2 linked regions of the Metabacillus sp. KUDC1714 genome follow. Each later gene encodes a partner of the first gene's protein in a complex. Links are inferred from orthologs where the notes say so. Each region holds a gene or a part of one and is shown on either strand. Other genes may lie near its edges.

The links.
Region 2: the proteins of HUW50_RS13100 (region 1) and gcvH are in contact, whole or in part, in a crystal structure (PDB 3A7A), measured with the Escherichia coli proteins. The link is inferred for Metabacillus sp. KUDC1714 from one-to-one orthologs.

What each region holds. Positions count from the first base shown.
Region 1 is NZ_CP055263.1:2,739,358-2,745,276, reverse strand. What follows is about bases 2,648-5,611. They hold HUW50_RS13100 (lipoate--protein ligase), read right to left. Parts: upstream 4,644-5,611; coding sequence 3,651-4,643; downstream 2,648-3,650. Other genes in these bases: HUW50_RS13095 (MBL fold metallo-hydrolase), read right to left, coding at 4,657-5,394; HUW50_RS13105 (YebC/PmpR family DNA-binding transcriptional regulator), read right to left, coding at 2,789-3,508. Also shown: HUW50_RS13115 (ABC transporter substrate-binding protein), read right to left, coding at 1-761; HUW50_RS13110 (fatty acid--CoA ligase family protein), read right to left, coding at 1,012-2,568; protein YhfH, read left to right, coding at 5,687-5,821. UniProt on the Escherichia coli protein: Catalyzes both the ATP-dependent activation of exogenously supplied lipoate to lipoyl-AMP and the transfer of the activated lipoyl onto the lipoyl domains of lipoate-dependent enzymes.
Region 2 is NZ_CP055263.1:991,240-996,358, forward strand. What follows is about bases 1,532-4,459. They hold gcvH (glycine cleavage system protein GcvH), read right to left. Parts: upstream 3,224-4,459; coding sequence 2,840-3,223; downstream 1,532-2,839. Other genes in these bases: HUW50_RS04865 (thioredoxin family protein), read right to left, coding at 1,535-1,849; HUW50_RS04870 (toprim domain-containing protein), read right to left, coding at 1,872-2,219; HUW50_RS04875 (YusG family protein), read right to left, coding at 2,477-2,713; HUW50_RS04885 (arsenate reductase family protein), read right to left, coding at 3,363-3,722; HUW50_RS04890 (acyl-CoA dehydrogenase family protein), read right to left, coding at 4,175-4,459. Outside these bases: HUW50_RS04855 (O-acetylhomoserine aminocarboxypropyltransferase/cysteine synthase family protein), read right to left, coding at 1-867; HUW50_RS04860 (SCP2 sterol-binding domain-containing protein), read right to left, coding at 1,009-1,326; more of HUW50_RS04890, read right to left, coding at 4,460-5,119. UniProt on the Escherichia coli protein: The glycine cleavage system catalyzes the degradation of glycine. The H protein shuttles the methylamine group of glycine from the P protein to the T protein.

The DNA.
Region 1 (5,919 bases):
AACGGAATATCAGAATCACTTGCGACTCCAATAACACTTTCAAGTGCAGAAACAACTGTATTATCTGTAATTACATATAAAGAATCAACTTTACCAACTAATGATTCTGTTGCTTGTTTAACTTCAGCTGATGTTGAAACAGATGCTTCAACAACTTCTAGTTCTGTTCCTTCCATTGCCTTTTTAACAAGATCAATTTGTGCAACTGAGTTTTGCTCACCAGAGTTATAAATCATCCCTACTTTATTTCCTTCAACATTTTCGTCTATAAATTTAACTGTATTAGGAATTGCATCCGGATGTGTATCAGTCGTACCAGTAATATTTGCGCCAGGCTCATCAAAGCTTTTCACTAAGCTTGCTCCAATTGGATCTGTAACAGATGTAAAGACAATTGGAATCTCAGTAGTTGCATTTAATGCACTTTGGGCACTTGGCGTTGAATTAGCAAAGATTAAATCTACATTATCTCCAGCAAAATTATTTGCGATTGTTTGACTATTATTTTGATCACCTTGTGCAATTTGAACATCATATTCTACATCTAAGCCCTTTTCTTCTAACGCAGCTTTGAAGCCTTCTAATGCAGAATCAAGTGATTGATGCTCAACAATCTGGTTTACCCCGATTGTATATGTTTTCTCACTCTCTGAACTAGAACCCTCAGTACCATCTGATGTATTTTCATTACTACCACAGCCTGAAATTGCTAGAAAACTAGCTAACATCATGCCAACTCCTAATTTCCAACCCTTTTTCATTACTTAATCCCCCTTTTAATAACTTTTTCACGGTTATGCTTTTATGCTTTTATTGATTAAATTATACAGGAACAAGAAAATAGTTCAATATTTTTTGAATATTTTAATACTGATTTTTCTGCAAATTCAAATTTTCCTTTCTTCTAAATAGCGAAAAAACACAGATACAATAAGGGTATCTGTGTTTTTTAAAAATATTAATTTTCATTAATTACTAGTTTTTAATCCATGCAATAATTCTATCAAAATACTATTTCTGTAAAACTTGATCTTTAAGCGCTCTTCGTAAAATTTTCCCTGTAGTATTTTTAGGAAGCTCTTCCAAAAACTCAATTGAACTTGGGACTTTATACTTCGCTAAATGCTTTTTACAATAGTCAAGTAGCATCTTTTCTGTCACTTCAGCATTACTTATCACCACAAAGCACTTTACAGCCTCACCAAAATTCGGGTCTGGAACTCCTAATACAGCGACCTCAACAACAGCTTCATGATCGTAAAGAACCTCTTCCACTTCACGTGGATAAACATTGTAACCACCTACAAGAATCATATCCTTCTTGCGGTCAACAATATAAAAATAACCATCCTCATCTTTTCTCGCAAGATCACCAGTAAAAAGCCAGCCATCACGTATCGTATGAGCTGTTTCCTCTGGCATTTTATAATAGCCCTTCATTACATTTGGACCTTTTACAATTAATTCACCAACTTGGTTCGGAGGTAACTCTTCACCCAGTTCATTTACTACTTTATTTTTTACATTCATAATCTCTGTTCCGATAGAACCTGGCTTTCTTGGGCGATCTAGTGGATTAAAGCAGGTGACAGGTGACGCTTCAGATAATCCATAGCCCTCAGAGACTACAACTTTGAATTTTTGTTCAAAGCCCTTAAGTAAAGCGATTGGCATAGAAGCTCCACCAGAAATACATAGCCTTAGTGTACTTAAATCAGCTGGATTTGCATCTTCATGCTGAAGCAAGAAGTTATACATGGTTGGAACACCAGCAAACACTGTTGCACCATGTGTTTTAGTTAATTTAAAAATCGCATCAGGGCTAAATCTTGGGACAATTAGCAAAGTAGCCCCATTCATTAATGGTGCATTTAGTGAAACAGTTAAGCAGAAAACATGGAACATAGGTAATGTTGTGACAACTATATCTTCCTTTGAAATTTTTAAATAATTCGCTGTATCAATTGCATTACTATATAAATTTTTATGTGTCAGCATTGCCCCCTTTGGTTTTCCTGTTGTCCCTGAAGTATAGAGAATAACTGCAATATCTTCTTCATCAAGCTCAGGTTCTATAAAAGAAACAGATCCTCTTGAAAGCATGGTTGCAAACGGTTTCACTTTTCTGTAAATTGATTGCTTTGTAATATCCACTTTCCCTTCGCTTTCGCTAGAAGGTGTTTCACAAATAATAATCTGCTCAACCTTTGTAAGCTGAGCATCAAGCTTATCAAATAATGGGATAAGAAGATCTAAGGTTACAACGGTTTTCACATCACCATTATTAATAATATAAGCAATCTCATCCATTGTGTAGATTGGGTTTATTGGAATGACTGTTGCTCCAGCTCTTAATGCCCCATACAAAGAGATTACATAATACGGAGTGTTGCCTAATATTACAGCTACATGATCCCCTTTTTTAACTCCTAAGTCATGTAAGCTGCTTGCAAATTGATTTATTGCTTCTTCAAGTTGCAGATAGGACATTTCTTTTCCTTCAAAAATAAACGCTGGTTTGTCACCAAAATCTTTTACAGTTTGTGATAGCCGTGAAGATAAATTCATTCTCCCACCCCTTAGTTAAAATGAATGAATAGCCATTCATTTTTCTATTAAAAAGATCCTTTCTTTATTATATTGAATGTTCAAAGATTATACAATCTATGAGAAGGATTCCACCTATAAGGTCATTTAAGTATTTCTTTCATAGTTATATAGTAAGGCAAAGGGTCAGCACCCCGTTGATTAAGAAAAACAATACGAAGGAGAGTGCTGACCCTTTTGTTTATTCACCTAAATCCACATTGTGGTACACTTGCTGAACATCTTCTAAATCCTCTAATACGTCTACTAATTTTTCAAATTGTGCTTGAGCATCTTCTGGAAGTGATACGTCATTTTGTGCAAGCATTGTTAATTCAGCTACTGTAAATTCAGTAATGCCAACATTTTTGAATGCTTCTTGCACCGCACGGAACTGGTCGGGTTCAGCGTAGACGATAACTTGTTCATCTTCTTCTAAAATATCACGGACCTCTACATCTGCTTCCATTAATAGTTCAAGCACTTCATCCTCAGTTTTCCCTTCAATTCCAATTACTGCAGTAGCATCAAACATATATGCTACAGAACCACTTACACCCATGTTTCCACCATTTTTACCAAATGCAGCACGCACATCTGATGCAGTTCGGTTCACGTTATTAGTTAGTGCATCCACGATAATCATTGAACCACTAGGACCGAAGCCTTCATAACGTAACTCATCAAAGCTTTCCTCCGATCCGCCTTTTGCCTTTTCAATTGCACGGTCAATGATTGTTTTCGGTACACTATACGTTTTTGCACGCTCAAGAACGATTTTCAATGCCTGATTTGATTCCGGATCTGGTTCACCTTGTTTCGCAGCTACATATATTTCTCGTCCAAACTTTGCATAGATACGACTTGTATTTGCATCTTTTGACGCTTTTTTTTCCTTAATATTATTCCACTTACGGCCCATAATGAACACTCTCTTTCTACTTTGAATCTAAGATTAAAGATTACTTTTCACTAGGATATATTATACCTTAATTAATGCATCTTTTGCAGTGATAATCAACAGACAAGTTTAACAGAGCCTTTATATAAAGTAGGCCCTGACCTTAATAAATAAGATTTATAAAATCTGCTTTTTCGATATTTCCAAAGTATTTCTGTATATCTAAATCATCTAATGCTTTTTCGAGGTCTGCCTTTTCGTATCGAGTCCCCATCAACGTCTTTTCAACCTCATCCACATCACCAACTCCAAAAAAGTCACCATAAATCTTACAGTTTTCGATTATGCCCTTTTGAACTTCTAGTCGAACATCAATTTGTCCAACAGGGAAGCGGTGTGAATGTTGATAGTTAAACTTTGGAGATTTCCCATAGTTCCAATCCCAGTTTTGGTAGCGTTCTTTAGAAATTTCATTGATTTTCTTCCAATCTTCCTCTGTTAAAACATAGGTTGGTATCTGATCAACACCTTCAAATATATTAAGAAGTAATAGCTTTCTAAATTGTTCAATTGTAATTTTCTCATCTAAATACTCAACTATATTTGCAACACGACTTCTTATTGATTTAATACCTTTAGACTCAATTTTGTCTTTCTTTACTTTCAATGCGGAAACGACACTATCTATTTCTGAATCAAATAATAGCGTCCCATGAGAAAACATTCGTCCCCTAGTGGAAAATTGCGCATTTCCAGAAATCTTGCGACCGTCCCCTGCAATAATATCGTTTCTTCCGCTCATTTCAGCTTTCACACCAAGCTTTTCAAGTGCCAGGACCACTGGTTCAGTAAATTTTTTGAAGTTATGAAAGCTTTCACCATCATCTTTCGTAATAAAACTAAAATTCAAGTTGCCTTTATCATGGTAGACAGCACCACCACCTGAAAGCCTTCTTACAACATGGATCTTTTGTTCTTCAACGTAAGTAGTATTAATTTCTTCAATCGTATTTTGATTTTTTCCAATGATGATAGATGGTTCATTTATGTAGAATAATAAATAGGTTTCATTTGGATTTAAATATTTAACTGCATATTCCTCAATTGCTAAATTTATTCTAGGATCTGTTATGCCGTTATTATCGATAAAAAGCATGTAAATTCCTCCATTACTTTATGCTCCACTCATATCCTGAGCTTGCGAGTACAACAATTCCAGAGTACAGTTCTTTTGCTTCTTTTACTAATTGATCGTGTTCACCGAAATGTGGCAAATGAGTTAATAGTAATTGCTTAACTCCAGCACCTTTTGCAATACTTGCTGCCTCTTTACTATTCATATGGCCGGCATTAGTTCCATTTTGATTTCCATAAAAGCTCGATTCAGCAATCAGTAAATCGGCACCCTTTGTAAATGGAATAAACGCTTCTTGAAAGCTTGAATCAGCCGTATATACAATCGTTGATTGCTGATCGGTAATCCTCATCGCAAAACAAGGAGCCGGATGGATTGTACGTAAAAAGGTTATCGTAAATGGCCCAATTGTTAATGACTGATTAGGGTAATATTCTATTCCCGTTGTTGCATTCTTATAGGTAAGCTTCTCAAATTCCTCCCGCTCTAATGTATGAGCATAAATTGGTATGTTTTTTTGGAATCCCTTAATGAATGATGAAACATAGCTTGCATATTGTAATGGTCCAATATCTGCAACATGATCATGGTGATAATGAGATAGAATAACAGCATCTAAATCATCTATTGCAATTGTCTCCTGAAGCTTTGACAAAACAGCACTTCCACAGTCAACTAATAATCGAAAGCCGTTTGATTCAACTAAATATCCTGAGGTTGCTTCATTTACTCCTGGAAACCCACCCCAGTAGCCTATAACCTTAAGATTCATGTGCTCATCTTCCTTTCAAATTCCCTATTTCCCTCAATATCCCCATTATACTAAACGACTATGACGAATTCACTTGAACGACCTTAGAAATAACTATTGTAATGTTCTTTCTGGCTGTTTATATTATCAAGCTATTGCAGAAAATTGTTCCACATTGTATAAAGTGCAAAATACCTTTTTTAAACACGAAAAAGTTCCTTTCTCCTCGAAAAATTGTTACAAAACAGTTATTGACTAACTAATGCTGTTATAATACAATAAGGGTAACAAATGACAACGGAGGGGATTCCAAATGATCATGAAATTAACTGAATTTTTCAGAAACTTACCGAAAAAACAATGCAAAGAGTGTGGAAATGAAATTGAAGAACAGCACGAATGCTATGGTAACACATGTAATGAATGTCTACATGTAACAGATCTTTAAAAAGATGATCTGTACTAATACAATTTTTAAAAAAAGTTAGCACACACGAAAAAAGATTGCCTCAAAAACAAAGGGTCTGACCCCTCCAACATGGTATA
Region 2 (5,119 bases), 1.7 Mb from region 1 along the record:
AGTTTCTAAACCTAGTGTGAATTGGAATGCATTATATGGGCTAATTGCGGGACCTAAGTCTCTTAGCAATTGAACTCTAGCTTTAATAATGAATGCCTGCTCGCCTAATGCTTCTGCATATACTAGATCATGATAACTCGGATCAGGGGTCGTAAAACCAGGGAATTTAGGGTTATTCCAATCAAACTTCCCACCATCAACGATTACTCCTCCTAGAGTTGTCCCATTTCCTAATAACCATTTTGTTGCTGAGTGGATAACGATATCTGCACCATGTTCAATCGGCCGGCAAAGATAAGGTGTAGCAAATGTATTATCTACAATTAACGGAATCCCAGCTTCATGAGCTATATTCGCGACAGCTTCAATATCAAGTACATCTAAACTTGGATTTCCAATGGTTTCAGCGAATATAGCTTTTGTTTTAGGTGAAATAGCAGAACGGAAGTTTTCAGGATTTTTCGGATCAACAAACACTGTATCTATTCCATATTTCGGTAAAGTATTTGCAAAAAGATTGTAAGTTCCCCCGTATAATGTTGAAGCAGATACAATTTCATCACCTGCTCCAGCAATATTTAAAACCGAAAGTGTAATCGCCGCCATTCCACTAGATACCGCTAAGCTACCTATGCCACCTTCAAGCTGTGCAATTCTTTCTTCAAAAACAGTTGAAGTTGGATTGTGAATTCGGGTATAAATATATCCTGGTTCTTTTAAACCAAAGAGGTTAGCTGCGTGCTCAGTATTCTCAAATAAGTAAGCATTTGATTGATAAATAGGCACAGACCTGGCACCTGTCATTGAATCTTTCTTTAGCCCTCCGTGAATTGTGACCGTTTCAGGCCGGTAATTTTTCTCTTGCATCTTAACTCCTCCTATTACAAGATGTATTTATCAAAAAATACTTCACTGTTGGTTTTGAATTCTAAGATGCAAATTCCTATACCTATTAGTCTACCTATATAGTAAACGATTTCAAACTTCAGATTCAAGGATTTCCCCTTATCAACTTAACTTTATGATTGCCTCGAATTTTAAAAAATTACGATAAGACCCTTTGATCGTAATTTTCCCAAAAGCAATTAATTGCTTTAAGCTTACAGTGTTTAATAATACTTGTTCGAGGTCATAGCCTTCTCCTTCCATGACAAAGTCAATTTTCGAAGGTTGAGTATGTAACGTTTTAGCCCCTTTTGATGATAGTTCAATAAAATGACTAATCTCTTGCTGAGGTTTTATTTCTACTATTAGAGTTTGATTCAAAAGTATTGGAGTTAAAAACCGAGCTTTATTAAAATTAGAAATAAACGTTGTCATATACATAAAAAAAACCTCCGATATCAATCAAGCTATTTAATAACTTCATTGAATCACGGAAGAATCCTTTATTAATAAGTCGACAGTTTCTGCTTATTTATTCATTATTTGTGGGATTATTAATATTTCCCAAGAAATATGTCATATTAGCAAGACTTACCTGAATCTTTATACTACCTATCTTATTTGTTTTATGAATCATAGGTCATGCTTCCTATCCATTAATAGTGGAATATTGCTTTATTTTTTCAAGTAAGTATCCAACTGAATGAAACGCATAAATCTTTTCCTTTTCTTGGCCATTTTCATAAATGAGTAAGCAAGGTACACTTTCGATTCCAAGCTCTTTAGCCTCGTTAGGAAAGTAATTTAAGTTAACAGAATAGATGTGAATAGCGGGAACTAATTCATCTACGACAGATAACATTCGTTTAGCTACTTGACATGTTCCACACATCGGAGTGTATAAATAGAAAACCATTAGACCATCTCTTTGTATTGTAAGCTGTTTCTCTTCCCATTCAATCATATTTAAATAATGTTACACCTTTCTAAAGAAATTTCGCATCCACATCAATATTTGCACTTAGTAAAACAGAAGCAACATGGTGATCTGGTGCAGTCGCTACTTCACGATAGGCTCTGTCGATATAAATATGCGATGCCTCTGGAAATTCCCTCTTGAATTGTTTACGAAGTCGATCCCCTGCATCATCAGAGTCCACTAAAATATAGACATCTTTTAAAAATAATTCATCAATTAATTCATCAAGCTTTGTTACACTTATCGTTCCATTTGTGCAGATAATTTCGATTGATTCGTTTAACACATTTAGAACTTTCTTTTTATCTGATTTCCCTTCGACAATTAACACTTTTTCAACCTCAACTAACGACATAAACATCACCTGTTTTTATAGTAAAAGTCTTTTCTATAAACTATTCGATTTGTCGAGGTTGTTTCCTCTTTATTAAATGTTTTTTCTTAAGTTTTATTTAAGGTATTAAAAAACACTTTAAATAAACACGAATTACCGAAAAAACGATTTGAAAGAAACGACCACATAACTAAAGCGCAAGTGCCTGTGAAGTGTTTAAAACATCAACCATTTGGAAAACAGTGTGCAAAAAAGAGCAGTGGAGCAATCCACTGCTTCTAGCACCAGCCATTTTCGTCATCACAGTCAACGTATTTTTGGTCTGATCCTGTTATAACATCTGCAAATTGATAAAACCGACTATTATTGAATTCATAGCCAGTTTTTAAATCATAATTATTTTCTGATACCATCTGGCCAATCATTTCTTTTTCAAGATAAAGATTTAATTGCCCATCAGTAAATTTACCTACAACTCGATCTGTTATATCTAAACGTTGCTTTTCAAAAGACATATGGACACCCTCCTTTACCTATTTGTAGGATGTCCTTAATATATGACTTCATTCAGTGGGATTTTTTTCATTCCACTGATATGGTAGTGCATAAAACGCCACATACTGTCCTTCGTCGGATGTTAATTAATCTTCATTTGTCATTTCTTCATATTGTTCAGCTGTCATTAAATTCTCTACGTCAGCCACATTAGCAGGTTCTACCACAATCATCCAAGCCTTTTCATATGGAGATTCATTTACATATTCAGGGCTGTCATCAAGATCTTCATTAATTTCAACTACTTTACCGCTGATTGGGGCATATAGCTCAGATACAGTTTTCACTGACTCAACGCTACCGAATGGCTCGTCCGCTTTAACCTCGTCGCCTACCTCTGGTAATTCTACAAAAACGATATCGCCAAGCTCAGATTGTGCGAAATCTGTAATACCAATACGAACCTTTTCTCCTTCTACTTTTACCCATTCATGTTCTTCAGAATAACGAAGTTCTTTTGGTGTGTTCATTTTCATTACCTCCAGCATTCATTTCAATTTTTAGTTGTCATATACAAGGGATGACCTAGATTCTAATTACTTGATTACAATTATTGAGTTAGTCAATATTGTTTTACCAGTTTATAGCAGAGTATGCAAGAAGTATCTTTTAATTTTTCCAATTATCTGCATACTGTTCTTCCTTAAACCCAACTGTGACACCCTTTTCTCCAACTGCAATTGGTCGTTTAATTAACATACCATCTGAAGATAATAATTCAATCATCTCTTCCTCAGACATTGTAGCTAATTTATCCTTAAGCCCAAGCTCGCGATATTTTTGTCCGCTCGTGTTAAAGAACTTTTTAAGCTCCAAACCACTTTTCTTATAAAAAGATGAAAGTTCCTCCTTAGATGGTGGATTCTCAACTATATGTATTTCATTAAAGTCAACATTGTGTTCTTCTAACCATTTTTTCGCCTTACGACATGTACCACATTTAGGATACCAATAAAAATCTAAAGACATACCATATCACCACCCAAACTACATTTTCATTTAACTTTATCTTATCATATCCACTCATACAAACCTAATTAGAAATATTCTAATTTCATACATTTTATAAATAACTCAGACACTCTGTCATTTCGTAAAAACTTGAGAAATGACTTAGCAGGCTTAATGGCAACAGGCTCCCTTAAAATTGAAAGAAGACAATCCAAAGTAACGATTGTCTTCTTTACCTCTTCGTTTTATGCTAAGGCTCTATTCTAAAAGATTGTTGTTTTTGAACAAAACTGATTAGGGTGATTGGAACGGATATGCGAGACTCCTGTGGGAGTAGCGGGATAGATGAGACCCCGCAGGCGCTTCGCGCTGAGGAGGCTCATCGCCCGCCCCACGGAAAGCGAGCATCCTGGGGCGCCAATCAACCAACCCAATACTATTTTAAAAGCAACAAAGTTTGCGAAAACAGCCTATGCTAAATACGCATTTTTATCAATTATTGCAGCTGCAATTTCTCTTTTCTTTCCAATCACATTAATTGGGGTATGACGGGTAAACTTACGTAATGCCGAAATCATCATTCTTAATGAATCCCCTGATTCAACTGCGATCAATGATTCTTTAGCATGTGCTTCGATTTCATTGAAAGCTTCCTGGCAGTAAACTTGAGTATAGAGAAGCTTTTGTTTATTTTTCTCTTCTCCTGTTTTTGCAATTGCTTTTTCTGTGCGTAAAATTGCTGATTCCATCGCATACACATTGCTTACAATATCAGCAATATTGACAAGGATCTCTTGCTCTTTTTGAAGTTCCTTTCCATACTTTTGTGCCGCTAATCCAGCAATAAGCACACCGATTTTCTTAGCATTTTTCAGCAGATATTTTTCTTGCTCAAGAGTGCCCTCACCAACCTCCTCAGGCATTAGCATCATTAGCTCTTCTTGTAAGCTTTGAGCTTTCTGGAATAGAGGGAGCTCACCTTTCATTGCTTTTCGTAGATAAGTACCAGGGACTAATAGACGATTAATCTCGTTCGTACCTTCAAAGATTCGATTTATACGCGAATCTCGGTACACACGCTCAACCTCGTATTCTGCCATAAATCCATATCCACCATGAATTTGAACTCCTTCATCCACTACATAATCGAGTGTCTCGGAGCCAAATACTTTATTTAATGAGCATTCAATTGCATATTCTGCAATTGATGCAGCTACCTCTTTACCATCTTTTATCTGTTCATCGGTTAAACGGCTCATCCGATCCTCGAATAATCCAACAGTTCGATATACTGAGCTTTCCATTGCATAGGTTTTAGCTGCCATATTAGCAAGCTTTTCCCCGATAAGTGAGAACCGAGAGATTGGTGTTTTAAACTGTTGTCTCTGGTTTGCATATTGAACAGAAACGTCTAT